Regions from separate parts of the Cupriavidus sp. C2SS-8b genome, predicted to be linked through region 2. Evidence: predicted binding sites of a transcription regulator. Region 2 holds the regulator's gene; the other holds the start of a gene.
What was found. Region 2 encodes FNR, which switches genes on or off when oxygen is low (the NO sensors DNR and NnrR bind a similar motif). Its sites were predicted from a motif close to TTGATNNNNATCAA; they were not measured.
Positions count from the first base shown of each region.

Region 1: the regulator FNR is predicted to act here: its motif matches at 3,153-3,166, upstream of ubiU (ubiquinone anaerobic biosynthesis protein UbiU).

Region 1 covers NZ_CP172717.1:78,022-85,554, reverse strand. The annotation lists gene norR (nitric oxide reductase transcriptional regulator NorR) at 1-529, shown strand, start outside; gene ubiT (ubiquinone anaerobic biosynthesis accessory factor UbiT) at 567-1,031, opposite strand; gene ACIGJB_RS17365 (U32 family peptidase) at 1,028-1,942, opposite strand; gene ubiU (ubiquinone anaerobic biosynthesis protein UbiU) at 1,972-3,000, opposite strand; gene ACIGJB_RS17355 (NAD(P)H-dependent flavin oxidoreductase) at 3,257-4,438, shown strand; gene ACIGJB_RS17350 (Crp/Fnr family transcriptional regulator) at 4,369-5,139, opposite strand; gene ACIGJB_RS17345 (hypothetical protein) at 5,132-6,454, opposite strand; gene ACIGJB_RS17340 (hemerythrin domain-containing protein) at 6,477-6,902, opposite strand; gene ACIGJB_RS17335 (type IV pili methyl-accepting chemotaxis transducer N-terminal domain-containing protein) at 7,246-7,533, shown strand, end outside.
Region 2 covers NZ_CP172716.1:2,133,183-2,140,715, forward strand. The annotation lists gene rluB (23S rRNA pseudouridine(2605) synthase RluB) at 1-1,813, opposite strand, end outside; gene scpB (SMC-Scp complex subunit ScpB) at 1,819-2,721, opposite strand; gene ACIGJB_RS09885 (sulfite exporter TauE/SafE family protein) at 3,269-4,024, opposite strand; gene fnr (fumarate/nitrate reduction transcriptional regulator Fnr) at 4,104-4,829, shown strand; gene ACIGJB_RS09895 (hypothetical protein) at 4,876-5,121, opposite strand; gene ACIGJB_RS09900 (FixH family protein) at 5,118-5,333, opposite strand; gene ccoG (cytochrome c oxidase accessory protein CcoG) at 5,417-6,889, opposite strand; gene ccoP (cytochrome-c oxidase, cbb3-type subunit III) at 6,939-7,533, opposite strand, start outside.

The DNA of each region.
Region 1 (7,533 bases), on a different replicon from region 2:
GGACCTGTACCACCGGCTGTCGGTCTACCCGATCCCGATTCCGCCGCTGCGCGAGCGCGGCAATGACGTGCTGCTGCTGGCCGGGCGCTTCCTGGAACTGAACCGCGCGCGGCTCGGCATGCGCAGCCTGCGGCTGTCGCCGGCCGCGCAGGATGCGCTGCGCCGCTACCGCTGGCCCGGCAATGTGCGCGAACTGGAGCATGTGGTCAGCCGCGCGGCGCTGCGCTCCGTGAGCCGCGGCGCCAACCGCAATGACATCGTGACGCTGGAGCCCGACCTGCTCGACCTGGATAGCCTGGCGGCCCCGCCGGATGCGTCCACACCGGTTGCCCATGGCACGGAAGCCGTACGCCCCCACGTGGCGCTGGCAGCCGGCGCCACGCTGCGCGACGCCGTCGAGCAGACCCAGCGCGACTGCATCGAACAAGCGCTGCACGCGCAGCAGGGCAACTGGGCCCAGGCCGCGCGCCAGCTCGGCATCGACGCCAGCAATCTGCACAAGCTGGCGAAGCGGCTCGGGTGCAAATAGGCGGCTCGGCCATGACGGTGCGCAAGCCGCCTGCGCATCAGCGATGCCCTGTCTCCGGCGCCGCCACGCCCAGCCCCGCGGCCAGCCGCGACACCAGCGGTTCCAGCCATGGCGGCCGCGGTGCCGCGTCCAGCCAGTACTTCACTTCGAGCCCGAGCGCGGTATCGCCGCTGATCACCAGCTTGCGCTGGAAAAACAGCGTATCGGTATCGCACTGTCCCGCCAGCAGGCGCAGGTAGTCGGGCACGCGGGCGCGCAGCGTCAGCTCGGGCTCCCCGGCGCCGCGGCCGGCCGAGCGGAAGCGTCCCTGCTCGCAACGGAACGGCACATCCAGGCCGAGATCCTCGACAGTCAGCAGGAAGGTGTGTCCGTTCAGCGCGGCGGGCGGCTCCAGCCATCCGGCGCGGCGCGCGAGCTCCAGCGCCGAGACCAGCGGCAATGCGCGGGCCCTGGCCGGCATGCGGCGATGCACGCGGGCAAGCAGGCTTTGCAGTACGCTCATGGCCGGTCCTCCCACGTGATGCCAGGGCGTCCATGCCAATAGCCATTGCACGGTTGCGCGCCGGCCGGCATGACGCCGCTCGGCGCGGGCGCACGTTCGCCGGCGCGGATCGCCGCGAGCGCGGCCACCGCTTCCAGCGTCCCGCTCGAATGCGGGCTGACGCGGAGCATGTCGACCCCCATATGCGCCATGGCCTGCGCCTGGCCGCAAAGGTCCAGGCACGTCGCCGACTGGGTCTGGATGCCATTAAGCGTGAAGAAGTCCTGGCCTTCCCCCGTGGCGGCAACCAGGCCGTCGGGGTAGTCGAGACAACGGAATTCGCAGGCGTCCTTGCGCAGCCGGTGATGGCGCGCGGTGAAGCAGCGCGCCGAGAAGGCCAGCGGCATGCGGCCCCAAGTCAGCACCTCCAGTGCCACGCCCGCGCAACGCCCTGCCGACAGCGCGGCCAGCGTGGCGCCGTCCATCTCGACCGGCACTACGCAGCCGCGGGCGCCAAGGCTGGCAAGCCAGGCGAGCGTATCGGCGTGATAGACGTTCAGGTGCGGGCCGCCGATAAACGGGCGCCCGCCCATGCAGCGCACCGCGCCGACGTCGTTGGCCTCGACCAGGTAATCGTCCTGTTCGCAGACGCGGCGCATGCAGGCGATATCGGTGTCGGACTCGATCAGCACCGGCGTGGACAGGACCACTTCCTTACCGGCTTCGCCCAGCATCTGCGCGATTTCCAGCCAGTGCGCATGGCGCAGCTCGTGGCGGCGCGTGCAGACGGTCTCGCCGAGGTAGACCCGATCGACAGCCGAATCGGCGACGTCGGCATAGAACTGCATCACCGTCGCGCGCGGCCAGTAGTACAGCAGCGGTCCCAGCGCGATGCCGAACCGGGCCGCGCCCGGTGTGGATGATTCCCGCATCAATGACTCCGTGGTTGGATTTGCCGCGCTCATCGCCACGGCCGGTCGTAGGCGCCCTGCGTCACCTGGTCGCCTTCTGCATGGCGGCCCAGCGTGCCCTGCCATTCCTGGCGCGGCGCGAAGCGCTTCGGCTCAGCACAGGCGGCGTCGATGGCGGCGCGCAGCACGCCGACGACATCGGCCACGTAGCGCGGGCTGCGCTGGCGGCCCTCGATCTTGATCGCGGCGATGCCGATGTCGAGCAGCGCCGGCAGCAGTGACAGCGCGTTGAGGCTGGTGGGTTCTTCCAGCACGTAGCCGCGCTCGCCCTCGACCTCGAATCGCCCCTTGCACAGCGTGGGATATCCGGCCGGCTCGCCGGGCGCGTAGCTGTCGATCAGGATGCCCGACAGGCGCGCGTGCATGGTGCCGTCCTGCTCGGTCCAGCGCACCGCGTGCGCGGGCGAGCAAACGCCCTTGTTGTTGGGAGAATCCCCGGTGGCATACGAAGACAGCAGGCAGCGTCCCTCGGCCATCACGCACAGGCTGCCGAAGCCAAACACCTCCAGCTCCACGCTGGTCTGCCGCGCCAGCTTGCCGATCTGTGCAAGCGACAGCACGCGCGGCAGCACCACGCGCTTGATGTTGAAGCGCTCGCGCATCAGTTCGATGGCGTCGGCGTGCGTGGCGGAGCCCTGCACCGACAGGTGCAGCCGCAGTTGCGGGTGGCGCTGGCTCGCATAAGCCATCAGCCCGGCATCGGCCATGATGACCGCGTCGGCGCCCAGGTCCGCGGCCGCATCGACGGCGCGGTGCCACTTGGCCACTTCACCCATTTGCGGGAACGTATTGATGGCGAACAGCACCTCGCGGTGGCGCGCATGCCCCTCCGCTACGCCGGTGCGGATATCGGCCTCGGTGAAATTGAGCCCGCCGAAATTGCGGGCATTGGTGGCGTCGCGCAGGCCCAGGTAGACGGCATCGGCGCCGTGCTCCAGCGCCGCGCGCAACGCGGTCAGCGAGCCGGCAGGCGCGACCAGCTGCGGGACGCGCGCCCGCACGGAAGATGAGGTTGTCATGTCGGAAGCGCCGCTTGCGGCGCGGGAATTCGGCCAGCGCAGATGCTAGCGACGCACTTCGCGTGTGGACTTGACCACGCGCAAACCGCGCCGCAACGCCTTGCGGCATAGACCGGTCGGCCTACGCCATTGGTGCAGGGGGCGGCCGCCGCTTGACCTGAGGCAAACGCCCGCGCCGGGCGCTGTGCCACCCTTGGCCGTTCGTGCGCGGTCCGATATCGCGGGCCGCACGTAGTTTCAGATAAGCGAGACCTTCATGACAGAACATTGGCTGACACTGGCCGGGCGCCGGCTGCTGCCGATCGTCCAGGGCGGCATGGGCATCGGCATTTCCGCGCACCGCCTGGCGGGTACCGTGGCCTCGCACAACGGCGTGGGCACCATTGCCAGCATCGACCTGCGCCACCACCACCCCGACCTGCTCGCGCAAACCCGCGGCACGCGCGACAAGGCGCGCATCGAGGCTGCGAACCTCGTCGCGCTGGACCGCGAGATCCAGGCCGCACGCGAACTGTCGGGCGGGCGCGGCCTGGTCGCGGTCAACGTGATGAAAGCCGTGGGCTCGCACGCGCAACTGGTGCGCCAGGCCTGCGAAAGCGGCGCCGATGCCATCGTCATGGGCGCGGGCCTGCCGCTGGACCTGCCGGAGATGACCGCCAACTACCCGAAGATGGCGTTGATCCCGATCCTGTCGGAAGCACGCGGCATCGGCCTGGTGCTGCGCAAGTGGATGAAGAAGGGGCGGCTGCCCGATGCCATCGTGGTCGAGCACCCGGCCCATGCCGGCGGCCATCTCGGCGCGTCGACCATCCAGGACCTCGGCGAAGACCGCTTTTCGTTCGCGCGCGTGCTGGCGGAATGCCGCGAGTTGTTCCATACGCTCGGGCTCGCGTGGGACAGCGTTCCGCTGATTCTGGCCGGCGGCATCAACAGCCATGCGAAGGTGCGCCACTGGCTCGGCGAAGGCGCCGCCGCGGTGCAGCTGGGCACTGCCTTTGCGGTGACCGAGGAAGGCGACGCCCATCCGGCCTTCAAGCAGGTGCTGGCCACCGCCGGCCCCGATGACCTGCGCGAATTCACCAGCGTGGCGGGCCTGCCGGCGCGCGCGGTGCTCACGCCGTGGCTGTCACGCTACCTGTCGAGCGAAAGCCGCCTGCAGCGCCGCGCCAAGGCCCGCGACTGCCTGGAAGGCTTTGACTGCCTGCAGGCCTGCGGCCTGCGCGATGGCGTATCGCGCATCGGCCAGTTCTGCATCGACCTGAAGCTGGCGCAAGCCGTGCGCGGCGACGTGGAGCGCGGGCTGTTTTTCCGCGGCAAGGGCACGCTGCCGTTCGGCGAAGCGATCCGCCCGGTGGCGGACCTGATCCACTACCTGCTGACCGGCGAAAAGCCCACTGCCATCGCCACACCGGCGACAGAAGCCACCGTCGCGGCATGAGCGACGGCCGGGACGTCCGCGCGTGACCCGTCGTCCGCCAGGCGTCCCAGCCCTTCGGCATCGAGCAGGAAGATCTTTCCGCGCTCGAGCCGCACCAGGTTTTCGGCACAGAAGCGGCTGACCACGCGCGACAGGGTTTCGGGCGTGATGGCCAGCTTCGAGGCCATCACGCGCTGCGTACACGCCAGCCACGTGCGGCGCCCCGCGCGCGCTTCATCCCGGAGGAATCCGGCCACGCGCTGCAAGGCGTTATGCAGGCTGGTGGCCTCGATATCGCGCATCAGCGCATGCAGCCGGCCGGACAGGTTGCGCAGCAGTCGCGCGGACAGCAGCGGATCCCGGGCCATCGCCTGCCGTAGTGCGGCACTGTCGATGCAAAGCACCGTGGTGCGCGCCATCGATTGACAGTCGGCTGGCTGCGGGGCGTCGACGAACACCACGTCTTCCCCAAACACGGCACCCGGGCCAAAGGCCTCGATCGCGCGTTCCGCGCCTTTTGCGCTGCCAGCGGCGGCGGGCAGCGAAAGCTTCACCAGCCCGTCCATCACGATAAACAGCCCGCGGCAGGGTTCACCGCGGCGGAACAGGAATTCGCCCTTCTGCAGGCGCCGCTGCGTCGCCGCGGCAGCGATTGCGTCGAGCACGCGGCCATCGACGCCACGGAACAGCGGCAACCGGTCGAGCATCACGATCTCAGCCATGGTGAACTCCTTGCGCCAGTGGCTTGCGCGGCGGCAACCCGCCCCGCGCACGCATGGCGCGCATGCATCGCATTGCCTTCAGCAACTGCAACCCGAGCCAGGCATTGGCCAGCGCGAACGCCAGGCCACCGGTGCGCGCCAGCCACGCGGGCGCGAGCGGCAGCGCCAGCAGCATCGCGAAAGCCGCCAGCAACAGCCACGCCTGGCGCCGTTGCGTGGCGGGCGTGATGATGGCCTGCATGGCCGGCACGCGCGCGCGCGGCGGCAGCAGCCGGCGCAGGTGCAGCCAAACCAGGAACGGAACGATCTTGCCTAGCATGGCGGTCACCGGCACCACGCCGCCACCGACCAGCGCCAGCGTGCCGACCCACCACGACAGCGTCGCCTGCCAGGGCTCGGGTACCACGGGTAGCACCGCCGCCAACAGCGCCGCGGCCAGCAGGCTGGTGGCCGCGACCGGCCAAAGCAGCCAGACCGGATCATGGCGCCGCCGCGCACGCAGTGTAGTCGCCAGCGCAAAGCCGGCCACCAACGCCGCAAACAGCAGCCAGGGCAACAGGGACCAGCGCGCCAGCGCCCCATCGGGCTGCGTAATCACCACCGCGCTGAATCCCAGCAGCGGCAGCCAGTGCCCTAGCGGCAGGCAGCGCTCCAGCCAGCGCGGCAGGCGTGGCGCCTGCCAGAACATCGGCAGCACCGTGGTGGCGATGCCCGTCACCAGCGCGGCAAGCCAGCCGCCTAGACCCCAGGCCATGTGCAGTGCCAGCCATTGCGACGGCGGCACCGTCCACAACCCGCCGAACATGCCTGCCAGGGCCGCGCCGAGCAGGCCGGTCAACACCAGCGGTGCGCCGATGCCGGCGAGCGTGCGCGTGGTGGCATCCACCGCGGCGACGCGCCGCCCGGCCAGCAGCAGCAAGCTCCCCGCGAGCGGCAACAAGAGGCCGCCCGCCACGGCGGCAAGGCGGAAGGGTGCGGTGCCGCCGCCGAGAAAGCCCTCGGCCAGCGCGCCGGCCGTGGTGCCGGCGACCAGTGCCACCAGCGGCGCGAGCGCGCCCGAGCCCGGCACCGCCACGCCCGCCACCACGGGCATCATCTGGAACAGCGCGCCAAGCATGACGGGCAGCAGCATGCCAAGCGCCAGCACGTGCACGGCGGCAAGCGTCAGCGGCGCGAACCTGTCCGGCAGCCCGGCCGCCGGGCCGAGCGCGAGTAGCAGGCCCGCGGCGGCGCCGAGCCAGGGCGCCGGCATCAGGCAGCCGAACACCACGCCGGGACGCGGCGCGCGTTCATAGTCGAGGCTGGCGACTTTCAAGGTGGATATCCTTTCGCTTGCGTTAGCCGGCGTTCGCCAGCAAGGCGTCAAGGCCGGGCACGCGCGCGCGACACATCGGGAACAGCACGTTTTCTTCCTTGAGGTTGTGCTGCTGCAGCAGCACAACCAGCGTGTCGATTTCGGCGGCCAGTGCGTTGGCGTCGCGCAGCTCCAGCCATTCGCGTGCGTTGTCGAGCAAGCCGCGGACTTCGTCGTGTTCGTGCCGCATCATGGCCGTGGGGCCGCTGGCGGAGCCTGCGACCTGTTCGAACGCGGGGAACAGCCGCTCCTCCTCGGCCGAGAAATTGCCCTGCAGCGCGGCGTCGAGGCGCGCGAACGCACCAGCGGCCGCTTCCCAGTCGGTGTTACGCAGGCAGGCTTCAAGGTCCTCAAGCGCTTGGTCGCAATCGCGGTGCTGGCGCACCAGGGTTTCAATGCCGCTGGACATGGTGGTTCTCCGGGTTCAGTCCGATGGATGCTAGGACCCGTCTCGCGGGCCGGACTTGATCGCGAATAAGTCCGCGCGAGATTCGAGGGCAAGACCCGACCACCCTCAGGGTCTATGTGGCGCCGGGAGACGAACCGTCGTTTTTATATCACGCCGTGATATTTCAAAAGCGGGGAGCCACGGACCCGCAAGCGAGGCGCGCGGACTGCGCCCCAAGCGCAGCACGCCGCACAAAACGTGTCACGGAATGGCGTTTTCTTGATCTGGCGCATGCTGAGCCAAGGCGTCGGCGCGGACAATCGCCCGTAAGGTTGACCGCCCCCAGTCCCCAGACCTTGTTCCCATGCCTGATCCTGACTCCCATGCCGTCCCCGATACGGACACCGACACTGCGCCGTTCGCGGACGGCAGCCCGCTTCCCGATGCCGCTGGCCTGACGCCGCCCCGTCACCGCCTGTCCACGCGCATCATCCTGCTGTCGCTGGCGTCGCTGCTGGTGGTGCTCACCATGATCGCCGGTACGCTGTGGCTGTCGTGGAAGCTCGAGGGCGCGGGCGCGGCCATCAATGATGCGGGCAGCCTGCGCATGCGCGCCAACCGCGTGGCGATCGAACTGGGGCTCGCCGCCACC
Region 2 (7,533 bases):
CGCCGCGATTACCGCCCCGGGTGCCGCCACCACCACCGGCGGCGCCACCCTTGCTGCGTCCCGAGCGATTACCGCCACCGCCCTTTGCAGCCTTCGGCATCACATTGCCATTGACATCGCCACCGCGGCGCTGAGGTCGGCCCTGGCCACCGAGGCCCGCGCCACCCGCACCGCCACGACCGCCGCCGCCCGAGCGTCCGCCACCCTGTCCGCGCCCGCCGCCCAGATTAGCGGCGTGGGACGTCAGCACGGTGGGGCCGTGGCTGATGTAGCCCATCGACGTCCGCATCGGATCGGGCTGGCCGCGGCCCGCGCCGCCCTTATCGACGCGCGGCAGGCCATCCATACCAGTATGCATGGGCATGCCGGCAATTGCCGCCTCGGTGCGCTGCTTGCGCCCACCGACCTTGGTCATGCCCTTGCCACCCTGCTGCTCACCCCTGCCCGGCACCTTCAGGCCGATGGCATCCATCATCGTCCTGACTTCCGTCGCCTCCAGCTCCTGCCAACGGCCACGCTTCAGGCCGCGCGGAAGCAGGAACTGCCCGTAACGCGTGCGAATCAGGCGCGACACCGTCAGGCCCACCGCTTCGAACATGCGGCGCACCTCACGATTACGTCCCTCGGTCAGCGCCACGTGATACCACTGGTTCACACCTTCGCCGCCACCATCGGCAATGCGCAGGAAATTGGCCTCGCCGTCATCGAGTTTGATGCCATGGAGCAGGCGCTGGCGATCGGCTTCCGCCAACTCACCCAGCGTACGCACCGCGTATTCGCGCTCCACGCCATAGCGGGGATGCATGAAGCGATTGGCAATGTCGCCCGAAGTCGTAAAGATCAGCAGGCCTTCGGTATTGAAATCCAGGCGGCCCACCGCGACCCACTTGCCGGTCTTCATGCGCGGCAGGCTGTCGAACACGGTCGGACGGCCCTCGGGATCCGACTGGCTCACGATCTCGCCGGCCGGCTTGTGGTAAAGCAGAACGCGCGGAGGCTTGGAAGAAATCTTGCGATGGATCAGCTTGCCATTCACCCGGACCTGATCGGCCGGCAGGATCCGCTGGCCGATATGCGCGGGCAATCCGTTAACGGAAACGCGGCCCTGCAAGATCAGTTCTTCCATTTCGCGGCGCGAGCCCAGGCCGCCTTCAGCCAGGACCTTATGCAGCTTCGGCGCATCGTCGTCCGCGGACAGTTCGCGCACCGGCTTGGCCTTGGTGCGGGGGATAACCGTATCTTCCTGGTCGTACTGATCCGAGATAACGAAGCGGAACAAGTCCTCGCTGCTCGCGGCCGCCTTCTCGGGACCAGCCGGCCCCTTCCGTTGCGGCTGCCCACCCTTGCGCGGACCCTGCTGCCGACCCGTCGACTGGGCGTCGCCTTCCGGCGTGGCCCTGGCAGTGCGCTGGCCCTGCGGCTTGCGCTTGCGGCCTGCCTGCTCGCCCTTGTCGCCGCGTTCCTGTCCAGCTTGGCCGCCTTCCCGGGCCGGCGCATTTTCCGCCCGGTTCGGTTTGCGCTTGCCGCGGCCACGCTGGGCCGCACGACCGCCGGGTTCGCCGGCAGGCCTGCTCTCGCCCGCATCAGCCTGGGCGCCAGACTCGGCTCCTTCGGCGCGATTGCCGTCTCGGTCCTGCCCGCCCTGCCGGCGCGAAGCCACCAGGTTGCGCAAGCCGCGTCTCAGCCCTTTCCGGCGCGGCGCCGTATCGGTGCCTGACCCGGATTCTGCTGCGCCGTCGGCAGCCGGTGTCCCGGCTGACCGGGTGTCTTGTTCAACGGAATCAGACAAAGTATTCACTATCGGATGTTGCATATGGTTCAGTTGGGCACGCGCTCATCATCGTGCTCGCTCGCGTGCGGCGGCGCAGTATCGTCGCCGGATGAATTGCCGCTGGATGAATTGCCGCCTTCCTGGTTGTCCGGCGTGCTTTCGGCATGGAAGCCATTTGCCTCGGTCACAGCCGACGCGAGATCTGCCACGTGCATGGCGTCGGCGCTGGCCTGCTCGACGGCCCCGGCCTCGTCAGCGGGTTCGCCGCCAGCAGCCGGAGCCGCGCCGGCAAGCTTGGCGGCATCGATCGACTCACCAGCCGGCGTAACCGGCTCCGGCTCAGGGAAGGCCTCTTCGTCGCCGGCCACCGGCAGCGCCGTTGCCATCTCTTCAAAATCGATTGCCTGCTGGTCCAGCAGTGCCGCCTGCGATTGCGCCTGGGCGTCTTCGAGCGGAGGCAGCTCATCCAGCGTACGCAAACCCAGATCGTCCAGGAAAGCCTTGGTGGTCGCATAGAGCGCCGGTCGTCCTGGTACATCGCGGTGGCCGATGACCTCGATCCAGCCGCGGTCTTCCAGTTTCTTGACCACCTCCGTGCTAACCGTCACACCACGGATTTCCTCGATGTCGCCACGCGTTACCGGCTGACGATAAGCAATGATCGCCAACGTTTCCATGACGGCCCGCGAATACTTGGGAGGCTTCTCGGGATTGAGCCGATCGAGGTATTCCCGCATCTCAGGCCGGCTCTGGAAACGCCAGCCGCTGGCCAGTGCCACCAACTCGACCCCGCGCTGGCGCCAGTCCTGGCGCAACTCATCAAGCAGGACCCGGACAGTGTCCGCGCCGACATCGTCTGCAAACAGACGACGCAGGTCGCTCACGCGCAAGGGCTCCTGCGCACAGATCAGCGCAGTCTCGAGGACGATCTTCGCCTCTTGGGTATTCATGTTGGGTGTGCAGCCTGTCTTTGCACCTGCTCAGGGACGAATCCGGAGCCCTGGACATTGTGGATTCAACGGTGCGATTGCCACCGCCATCTCATCGCGCAGCAAACCCGAAAGCGTTTCGCTTCGAGACCGTGCACCTTCTTTTGCTTCGATTTGCCGGGTGTGTTCCAGCAGGAGATTGCCCGGTCACCGGCAAGTACCAGTGCACGAACCTCTTGCACGCGCCCACATGGGCGGACATGGCTTCCGGCGAACGTCCGCCTGGGCCGCAAGAAAAACGAATATCGGGATCAGGGCCAGCAATGACCGCACCTCGGTCGCAGAGCCAGCCGGACTTTTGAACAGATATTATGAACCGGATGGACTGCGGAAGGGTTCGGCGCCGAAATGTCGGCTCATTGCCCGAAACCCCGGACGCGCCCCTTTTTTGGAAGGGCTGCCAGGCGCCGCTCGGAAACACGCCGCGCGATACCGCAATGCAGGCGATTGTATGGCATTCCCGCATCCGCCTGCAACCACCGCGCACTCCCGCGCCCTCACGGTGGCTTCAAAACACCAGGCAGAAACCATGCTCGGCCAGCGAATGTGGCAATAACACCGCTCGACCGATTCCCAGGCCGCCGAAGACCATGACCGCCAATCCAGCCCCCATCCTGACCCAACGGCGGCGCGCCCAAGCGCGCAGCAGCCCCGAAAAGCTGGATAGCGCCAGCAAATTCGGTAACGTGCCAAGCCCGAACGCGCCCATTACCAGTGCTCCCGAGGGCGCATTGCCGGCCAGTAACGCGAGGGCAAGCGCACCGTAGACCATGCCACAGGGCACGAGCCCCCACGCCATGCCCATGCCATAGCGGCGCACCAGACCACCGCTTCGCGCCGCCGTCGCCGGAGTTTTGCGGCGAAGCCGGCCGAAGCTTCCGGCAATGGCGGCCCCCGCGCGCGCGCCAAACCTTTCCAGCCACACGATGGAAAACGCTTCGCCGCGTATCAGGCGCCAGCCAGATACCAGCAGCATGGCGCTCCCGGCGCCGAATAGCCACCGTTGAACGGGCAGGTAATCCTGACGCCAGGCCGTCGCCCCCACCGCCCCCAGCATCGCACCGAGCAGCATGTAGGTGGAAATCCGGCCGACATGCATCACCAGCAACTCCAGGAGCCAGTCTTGGGGACGCCGCACCACGGCAATCGGCACGCCCGCGGCGCGCTGCTCGACTGCGAGGGCAACGCCACCGCACATGGCAGCGCAATGAAAGCCCCCCAGCAAGGCAAGCATGAAAACACTGAGAAGCACACCAAAAGTCAATTGCAACTCCCTACCGCATCACATCGCGCGTTAAAATGCATGCATTGCGCCCTCGCCGCTCATTCCTTGCAGGTTCCAATTGCTAACATCCATCCCCGTCACCGAGATGTCGCCCCGTTGCTCCACTTGCGGCATGGGGCAACTGTGCCTGCCGGTGGGCATGAGCCAGCAGGATCTGCAAAAGATGGATACCCTGGTGCAAGAGCGCGTCCGTGTCCACAAGGGCGAAACCCTGTACCGCATGGGCGATCCGCTGACTGCGGTTTATGCCATTCGCTTCGGCACCCTGAAGACGCATGTCACCACGGAAGACGGCCGCTCGCAAATCACCGGCTTCCATTTGCCTGGCGAAGTGGTCGGCCTCGACGGCCTGGGTGAAATGCAGCACGCCTCGGATGCCACCGCGCTTGAAGACACGGAAGTATGCGTCGTACGCATGGCCGATCTTCAGGCGCTGTCCATGGATCTGCCATCGCTGCAGCAGCAGTTCCTGCGACTGATGGGTAAGGAAATATCGCATGATCAACTCATGCTCGTCACGCTGGGGTCCATGCGTGCCGAAGAGCGCCTTGCCGCGTTCCTGATCAACCTGTCAGAGCGCCTGTCCGCACGCGGGTATTCGTCGACCGAGTTCGTCATGCGCATGAGCCGGGAAGAAATCGGCAGCTATCTCGGATTGAAACTCGAAACGGTCAGCCGACTGTTCTCGCGATTCGCCGAGGCCGGCCTGATCCAGATCCGTCAACGCCACGTCAAGCTCGTCGACATGGAAGGCATCAAGCAAGTCTACAGCCGCTCCTGCTGAGGCGGTCTGACCGCCTTGTCTGGCAAGGCGGTCCGCTTCAGCCCAATCACTCCAGTTCGTCCGTTTCGCTGAGCTTCGTCGGCATGGTGTAGAGCGTCAGTCCGCTGGACAACGCGCAGAATACCCAGGCCAGCAAGAACCCGATCGTATAGATAGCCTCTCGCGACGCCTCGATCGGCTGGCCGAAGAAATTCAGATCTCCGGGATCCACCACAGAAAACACCGTTGCCGTGGCCACCCCGGCCATCAGGAACGCCGGCCACAGTACCCACATCAGCCAGCGCAGCCTCATGGCCGCCTCGCTTGCGGTGCCTTGGCATTGCCAGGGATCCCTTCCGCCTTCTCGACGACCAGGCCATGCCGGGACACGCCTTCGACCACCGGCCGGTCAGGATGGGTGGAAGCCAGCCAGATGGTCACGCCGCAAGCCACTATGGCCAGCAACGGGCCGCTCATCAGCAGCCACGGCCACGGCTCCTTCCACCACGGATTGCTTTCTTGCATCGTCTTGCCCCCTTCGTCGGCGCCTCACCGAGGCGCTCGCGGTTGGACCGGCACAGCGCCAATGCGCTGCACCGCCCTTAGCATCACAAATTGCGCGGCACGATGAAACTGGTAGATTGCCTGATTTGCGCACTACCCTGCCCCGAACCTTCGCTTGTCACCGTCACGCTGATCTTGTGCGTACCTTGCGCGGCATCGTCGATCGGCACGCGAATCCGGATCGGCACCAGCTTGTTCGACGTCGGCGCCAGGGCCTTCGCGTCGGGATCGTACTCGACCGTCAGGTTCTTCAGATCGTCACTTTCGGCCCGCACGCTGATGCGCATGGGTGCCTCGGTGGTGTTGATCAACTGCAGTCGATAGACGTTCTCGATCCAGCGTCCATCCACCTCACGCCCCAACGCCCCGCGATCGCGGATGATGTCGACCTTCAACGGCGTGCGCAGCGCTAGCGACGCCACGAAACCCGCCACCATCACCAGCCAGATGACCGAGTAGATGATGGTCCGCGGCCGCACCAGCCGCTTGCGGGCCACCGCGGCTGACAGTGCCTTGCGCATGGCGTTCTCGGACGTGTACCGGATCAGCCCGCGCGGGTAGTCCATCTTGTCCATGACCTGATTGCAGGCATCGATGCAGGCGCCGCAACCAATGCACTCGTACTGCAGCCCGTCACGGATATCAATGCCTGTCGGACACACCTGCACGCAAATGCTGCAGTTGACGCAGTCACCAAGCCCGGCCTGATGATGATCCACCTTGCGCGACCGGCTCCCGCGCGGCTCGCCGCGCCCGACGTCGTAGGTCACCACATAGGTGTCCCGATCGACCATCACACTCTGGAATCGCGCATACGGGCACATGTACTTGCACACCTGCTCGCGCATGAAGCCCGCATTGCCCCACGTCGCGAAGGCGTAAAAGAGCATCCAGAACGCCTGCCACGGCCCCAGCGAGAAGCTCAGGACCTGACCGCCAAGCTCGCGTATCGGCGCGAAGTAACCAATGAACGTGAAGCCCGTCCACAGCGCGACCAGTATCCACAGCGAGTGCTTGGTCGCCTTCAGGCGAAATTTGCGCAAGCTCCACGGATCGCCATCCAGACGGATCCGCGCGAAACGGTCGCCTTCGACATGCCGCTCGATCCACATGAATATTTCGGTGTAGACCGTCTGTGGACACGCATAGCCACAGAAGAGCCGCCCCGCAATGGCCGTGAACAAGAACAGCGCCAGCGCGGAGATCACCAGCAGGACGGCAAGATAGATGACATCCTGCGGCCAAAGCACCAGTCCGAAGATATAGAACTTGCGGGCGCCAAGGTCGAACAGCACGGCCTGTCTGCCATTCCATTGCAGCCAGGGCGTGCCGTAGTAGATGAGCTGGGTCAGGAGTACCATCCAGACCCGCCAGTTGGAGAACGCGCCCGTCACCGAGCGGGGGTATATCTTGCGTCGAACCTCGTAGAGCGTTTCGTCGGAGGATTCGACAGGCGACGACGCCGGCCCTTGCGGGCCGGCCGTGCGGGCCAGAGGTTCTGTCCCGGGGGCGTTCATGCGCGCGCTCCTTCAGACGCCATGGCGCACCCCGTGCCTGAGTCGGTGATCATTGTCCTGAGCCTCCGGTATTGGAAAGGCCCCAGACATAGGCCGTCAGCATACGGATACGCTCCGGCGTCAGGATCTCTTCGTGCGCCGGCATGTGGTTGTTGTGGCCCTTCAGGATGGCCTCGACAATACTGCCCTCCGAACTGCCATACAGCCACACGTTATCGGACAGGTTCGGCGCGCCGAGGGCCTGATTGCCCTTGCCGGTCGCACCATGGCACGCCGCACAGGTGGACTTGAACGTGCTCTCGCCGCGCGATGCCCGGATCGGGTCGAACGACAGGCCCGACAACGATCGCACATATTGCGCCACATCCGCTGCGAGCTTGCCATCGATGGTCGAGGCAAACGGCGGCATCATGCCATTGCGGCCCTTCGTGATGGTCTGCTGGATCGTCTCGGGTTCACCGCCATAGAGCCAGTCGTGGTCCGTCAGGTTCGGAAAGCCCCGGCTGCCGCGTGCGTCCGAGCCATGGCATTGCGCGCAGTAGTTCAGGAACAGGCGCTGGCCAATCTCGCGGGCCTGGGGGTCTGCTGCCACCTGCTTGACGTCCATATTCAGGTATTTGGCGTAGACATCGTGCTGCAGCTTT